DNA from 2 places in the Ureibacillus sp. FSL K6-3587 genome. Region 2 is predicted to be linked to the other one. Evidence: riboswitches for the same ligand, from Rfam matches in the RefSeq annotation. Region 2 holds a riboswitch; the other holds the start of a gene.
What was found. Region 2 has a riboswitch for lysine ahead of NSS77_RS14425 (transporter substrate-binding domain-containing protein). Riboswitches for the same ligand answer to the same signal wherever they lie in the genome.
Positions count from the first base shown of each region.

Region 1: linked by a shared signal. The riboswitch ahead of dapA (4-hydroxy-tetrahydrodipicolinate synthase) and the one ahead of NSS77_RS14425 (transporter substrate-binding domain-containing protein) in region 2 are both predicted to bind lysine.

Region 1 is NZ_CP151969.1:1,821,187-1,824,610, forward strand. Features, by position in the region: gene NSS77_RS08950 (arsenic transporter) at 1-430, opposite strand, end outside; gene dapA (4-hydroxy-tetrahydrodipicolinate synthase) at 568-1,461, opposite strand; lysine riboswitch at 1,571-1,749, opposite strand; gene NSS77_RS08960 (restriction endonuclease) at 2,113-2,760, opposite strand; gene NSS77_RS08965 (LLM class flavin-dependent oxidoreductase) at 2,917-3,424, shown strand, end outside.
Region 2 is NZ_CP151969.1:2,924,775-2,928,198, forward strand. Features, by position in the region: gene odhB (2-oxoglutarate dehydrogenase complex dihydrolipoyllysine-residue succinyltransferase) at 1-977, shown strand, start outside; lysine riboswitch at 1,110-1,288, shown strand; gene NSS77_RS14425 (transporter substrate-binding domain-containing protein) at 1,397-2,254, shown strand; gene NSS77_RS14430 (amino acid ABC transporter permease) at 2,374-3,120, shown strand; gene NSS77_RS14435 (amino acid ABC transporter ATP-binding protein) at 3,123-3,424, shown strand, end outside.

The DNA of each region.
Region 1 (3,424 bases), 1.1 Mb from region 2:
TAATGAAAGGAAAAATCATTTTTTCGCTTAATTGCAGATTCCGCACCATGGCTAGCACTATGGGTGTCAAGATCAATGCGGCACCATCATTGGAGAAAAAGGCTGAAACAAAAGCTCCAAGGACTGTGACGAAAATAAACATTCTTACGCCGTTCCCTTTCGCGATACGGGCCATGTGCAACGCGGACCATTCAAATAAACCGATTTGATCCAAAATCAATGAAATAATGATGATGGCGATAAATAACAAGGTGGCATTCCAAGTGATATCCACAACCGAAAAAACGTCTTTAATATCCACCACTCCGACGAGCAGCGCCAGGACTGCCCCTCCGCATGCAAACCATCCGATACTTATATTTTTTGGTTGGCGTATTACGAGGAAGAGCGTAAAGATGAATATTAGGACAGCGAATAGTAAGTTAAGCAAAACCGGATCCTCCAACCCAACTGAATTGTTTGAATGTCTAAATGTCACAATTGCTATTTTATAATATTGATTTCCATTTTCCCATTAATTCTTTGTGTCGTTTGCATAAAAAAAACCTGCCGGCAAAAGGCAGGGGATTAAGAAATCAATTCCAATTTAAGATCCAGATTTTTTAATAATTGTTCAATCGTTTTTTGTTGTTCTTCGTTCAATGGCACTAATGGCAGGCGCACACCACCGACGGATATGCCTTTTAAGTTTAATGCAGCTTTTACAGGTACAGGATTTGGTGCTATGAACATCCCTTTCATGATTGGCAATAGTCTGCGATGCTCTTTCGCCGCTTCATGAATATCGCCATTTAAGAAATGTTGAATCATTGTTTGCATTTCGTTGCCGATGATATGGGAAGCCACGGAAATGACCCCAGTGCCTCCAACAGCCAAAGAAGGCAATGTCAAGCTGTCGTCTCCGCTATAAAGGGAGAAGTCATCCGGCGTATTTTCGATGATTTGCGCCATTGCATCCAAACTTCCACTTGCTTCTTTGATGGCAACGATATTCGGGATTTCCGCAAGGCGAACTACAGTGTCAACGGATAGATTGACTACGCTGCGACCCGGAATATTATATAAAATCACTGGCAGTTTAGTACTTTGAGCGATGCTTTTGAAGTGTTCGTACATGCCTTCCTGGTTCGGCTTATTGTAGTATGGTGTAACTAACATGACACCATCCGCACCGGCTTCCTCCGCTTTTTCCGTAAGTTCAATGGAAGCTCTCGTATTATACGAGCCGGTACCTGCAATTACAGGAACTCTTCCATTTACGGTTTTTACGACAAATTTGAATAGTTCGACTTTTTCACCTTCTGTTAAAGTAGGTGATTCTCCGGTTGTACCGCATACAATCAAGCCGTCTGTTCCATTGGCAATCAAATAATCGACCAACTTTTGCGTAGCGTCAAAATCTACATCACCATTTTGGTCAAATGGCGTTACCATTGCAGTTAATACTCTTCCAAAATTCATTTCTTCTCCACATCCTTTTCATTTTTTTGTAATGGAGAAGGGCAATTGTCAATTAAACGCAAAAAGCAACAACGAAGAGCTTCGTTGTTGCAAAAAAATTGAATTTTTTGCGTAAGATAGCCCTCCATATAGTTTCCTATATGACAGTCCTGCACTTATTCAATGCAGAACCAGCCTCTGGAAAAATGAGTTTCCAGAGACTTCGGCAAATCCCCCTTTCCACAATCATCATTGGACCTCATTATCCTCAAACTGTGTACTCTTGGTCTTTGCGCCTCTATCCTTACTTCAAAACAATATTGAATTGAAATAAGTCGATGTATAATTAAATACATTTTATATTCTTTTTATTGGAAATGCAATATTTATTAAGTATCAAGAACGTATAAATGTTTTTAATATTATATAAAATGCAGAAAAATTTGAAATATTCAAGTGGAAGGGTGAAAAATTAAGAAATTTAATTGTTATTCTTACTTTCATGAATAATGAAGATCAATTGGATTTGGTGTGGACTGCAATGAATCAAACGGCCTTGGGGAACCAGGGTTTCCCAAGCGGTAATGCGGATGACTTGAAAAGAGTGCCCTAAAGGGGAATATTGGAAAAATGGATTCGCCGGTTTTCAATGAAAAAACCGGCGAATGGTTTTTATTTATGGTGCAAAATATAGGATAAAGCCGATTGGAAAAAGTACTTCTTCTTTTCGTCATTCATCTTCAACAGTTCGTCCTGATTGATTAACTGTATGTGGTGCAACGGGGAATATTTCTTTGCAGATGCAGTAAAGGATTGATTGGAAACGATCAATGCGCCATTCGCCCCATGCCTTTTTCTTTTGGCGGCTATTTTTTGGACCCTTCGAATATCGCCAGCCTTTTGTGACTCGAGAATTTGGACAATATATTTTTTTGTGCCTTTCCATAAAATAAGGTCAACATCATAACCATCCAGCTCTTTTGTGACGATTGCGACATATCCCCGCTTTTCAAAATGGGATTTTAATAAATAAAGGTATTCAATTTTTTGTAAATGGTCTTGTGTCAAATCCGCTTCCCAGTCATCATTTTTCACCATGTGAATCATGCGGCAAATCAAATAGAAAAGAAAGCGGAAACTGGATACTCTGAAAGGTTTATAAAAAATGATCACCGTGATGAAAAGCATCAAATACAATTTAAGATCAAATATATCCGGATTGATTGAAAAGGAACTGTAAAGGGCAATGACAATTCCGAAACTGAACATGAGAATCATTAAAAACTCAATCGCTTTGCTGCCAAAATTTCTTTGTTTCATCGTTGTTCATTCCTTGTTTTTAATTCTATTTTTTACGTGTTGCCCGAAATCTATTCCTAAAACAGAATAATTGATTACCACCGGGATATTTGTGTATGATAAGAAAAACATTTCAATTTCGAGATAAATAGAGTTGGAATTTTTGGAGGATGAAGAATGGAAATAGGATTAACGACATTTGTTGAAACGACTCCCGATGTAAGAACCGGAAAAGTGATCAGTCATGCTGAACGCCTCCGGGAAGTGGTGGAAGAAATCGAACTGGCGGATGCAGTGGGATTGGATGTTTACGGTGTTGGGGAACATCATCGGAAGGATTACGCCTGTTCAGCTCCTGCCGTTTTGCTTGCAGCTGCGGCAACGAAAACAAAACGCATCAGGCTGACAAGTGCGGTAACGGTATTATCATCCGATGATCCTGTCCGGGTGTATCAACAATTTGCCACGGTGGATGCGATTTCCAATGGACGGGCGGAAATTATGGCCGGCAGAGGTTCTTTCATTGAATCTTTCCCGCTGTTTGGGTATGACTTAAAGGATTATGATGAATTGTTTGAGGAAAAATTGCAATTATTGCTGCAAATTCAAAAAAATGAATTGATTCATTGGAACGGGAAACATCGTCCAAGCATTGATGGCAGAGGAGTGTATCCGAGACCGGAAA
Region 2 (3,424 bases):
CTGCAAAAGAAGAAGCGCAACCTGCACAACAAGCACCAGCTGCCCAACCGGCTCAACCTGCACCGGTTGTTGAAGAAACAAACAGCGGCCGGGTAGTGGCATCACCAGCTGCCCGTAAACTTGCACGTGAAAAAGGAATCGATTTGGCTGCGATTTCACCAGTCGATCCACAAGGCCGTGTACGCGTTCAAGACGTTGCAGCACATGCGGCAAAACCGGCTCAACCTGCTGCCCAACCAGCTCAAACGAAAGCGCCTGTAGTGGCACCAGTTGACGATTCCCGAGTGACTGTGGAAAGAATGAGCCGCCGTCGTCAAACAATCGCAAAACGCTTGCTCGAAGTAAAACAAAGCACAGCCATGTTGACAACATTCAACGAAATCGACATGACGAACGTAATGGCATTGCGCAAACGCAAACAAGAACAATTCGTGAAAGAAAATGGCATCAAACTTGGATTCATGTCATTCTTTACAAAAGCTGTTGTTGCAGCATTGAAAAAATACCCTTATGTAAATGCTCAAATCGTTGGTGACGAAATTCATAAATTCAACATTTATGATATCGGTATTGCTGTATCCACTGAAGAAGGTCTAGTTGTGCCTGTTGTACGTGATGCAGACCGCAAAAACTTCGCTGAAATCGAAAAAGAAATTGCGGAACTTGCCCAAAAAGCACGCGAGAAAAAATTGGCCCTTTCCGACTTGCAAGGTGGCACATTTACAATTACTAACGGCGGTGTATTCGGTTCATTAATGTCAACTCCGATCATCAATGGTACACAAGCCGGAATTCTTGGCATGCACGCAATCGTGAACCGTCCAGTAGCCGTGAACGGCCAAGTTGAAATCCGTCCAATGATGTATGTGGCACTTTCTTATGACCACAGAATCATCGACGGTAAAGACTCCGTAGGATTCTTGAAAACAGTAAAAGAATTGATCGAAAATCCGGAAGACTTGCTTCTAAATTCATAATAAGCAAACTTTCATACTCCCCATCAATTTTGTTGGGGAGTATATTTGATAGGATAGAATGACCAAGGAATATTGACAATTAGTCCTAAATTACGCTATTCTTTTTATAACAACTAAATATCTAGCCTCACTTTGTGGGGTAGAGGTGCGGTATTTATTAGTTTCCTAAGGAGCTTGAGCGGGCAATGACATGGGAAATGAGGAAATATCGCCGAAGTATAGTTATATGCTCAAGTAACTATGCTGGGGTTGCAGTGAATAACTGCAACACTGTCTTACATACTTAATATGTAAGGTGTGCTATTCCAAAGTGGAACTAGGGGTATTAGTCTAACAAATTGATGCGGCCTTAAGTTCTTCTTAGGTCGCTTTTTGTTTGTTGCAGCCTTACAACTCTAATCAGAAACTGGGGGAAGCTTATGAAAAAAAACCTGATGTTACTAATTTTTGCAATGGTGATGGTATTAGCACTTGCGGCATGCGGTTCCGGCAATGATAAAAATGAGGGATCACAACAGGATTCAGAATCCTCATCCGATTCTAAAGGCGTATTGCGGGTGGGAATGGAAGCCGCTTATGCTCCATTCAACTGGTCACAAAAAGATGATTCAAATGGTGCGGTTCCAATCAAAGATTCAAAAGAATACGCAGCAGGTTATGATGTTGAAATCGCAAAACGCATTGCGGAAGGGCTTGGAATGGAACTTGAAATCGTAAAAACGGATTGGGACGGTTTGATTCCTTCATTGCAATCAGGTGCCATTGACCTTGTCATTGCAGGTATGTCACCAACACCTGAACGAATGGAAGTAATCGATTTTACGGACAACTATTATACAAGCGACTTTGTAATCGTTGTGAAAAAAGATGGCCCGTATGCCAATGCGAAATCCATCCATGATTTCAAAGGTGCCAAAGTCACAGCACAACAAGGAACAACTCACTATAAAGTCATCGATCAAATGACAGGCGTTCAAAAACAAGTTCCGGCAAACGACTTCGGTCAAATGCGCATCCAATTATCTTCCGGCGCTATTGACGCATACATTTCTGAACGTCCAGAAGGTATGTCTGCCGCAGCAGCCATCAAAAACTTCACTTACATTGTTCCTGAAGACGGCTTTGAGGCGGATGAATCCGATACTGCCATTGCGGTCGGATTGAAAAAAGGTTCGGATTTAAAAGATAAAATTAACGAAATTTTAGCAGGAATTTCCGAAGAAGAACGTCAACAAATCATGGAAGACGCTATCAAAAATCAACCATCACAACAATAGTGTGGTGAAAGGTTGTCTTGAGATTTTCACTTTACAAGACAACCTTTTTCCATTTTCCTCCTGTTTCATCAAGGATGTTTCATTATTATAATTAAAACTATGAATAAGGAGATTTCTTTATGTCTTTCTTAGAAACGGTTTGGAATATTTTCCTGAATAACTGGGATCTCTTTTTGCGTGGCGCATGGATTGCTCTGATTCTTGCGGTGCTCGGTACGATTTTCGGAGCGATCATCGGTTTTTTCATCGGTATCATGCACACGATTCCAATGCCTAAAAAATCTTTCAAAACATTTGTATTAAAAACTATCAATTTCATACTAACTTGCTATGTTGAAATTTTCCGTGGCACGCCGATGATGGTACAAGCCATGGTGGTCTTTTACGGACTATACGCCATCGATATTCAATTGAACCGGTTCGTTGCAGGTTTGATTGTAATCAGTTTGAATACCGGCGCGTATATGGCCGAATATGTCCGTGGAGGCATCGTATCCATCGACAAGGGACAATATGAAGCCAGTGAAGCGATCGGTATGGGCCATTTCCAAACAATGTTCTATATAATCCTTCCGCAAGTAGCCCGCAATATATTACCGGCTACCGGCAACCAGCTTGTCATGAATATCAAAGACTCTTCCGTATTAAGTGTTATCAGTGTCGTTGAATTGTTCTTCACTACAAATTCCGTTGCTGGTAGTACATATCGTTATGCGGAAGCCTTCTTGATTGCCTGTGTATTGTACTTCATTATGACTTTCACTGTAACACGAATCTTGTTATGGTTTGAAAGGAAAATGGACGGCCATGATTCGTACCGGATGGAACTTGTGACAGGCAACAAGCCGAAAAAGGGTGGTGAGTAACAATGTCTGTGGTCATTGATATACGGCATTTAAATAAAAAATTCGGCGATCATGAAGTGTTAAAAGATGTGAATTTCCAAGTTAAAAAAGGGGAAGTTGTGACATTGATCGGCTCTTCAGGATCAGGAAAATCGACGTTATTGCGATGTATTAACTTGCTGGAAACACCTACAGGCGGGGAAATCATCTTTGACGGGCAAAATATTTTGGATGAAAGCCTGGACAAAAGAAAATACCGCACCCATTTAGGGATGGTGTTCCAACAATTTAATTTATTCAATAACTTGGATGTTTTAGGAAACTG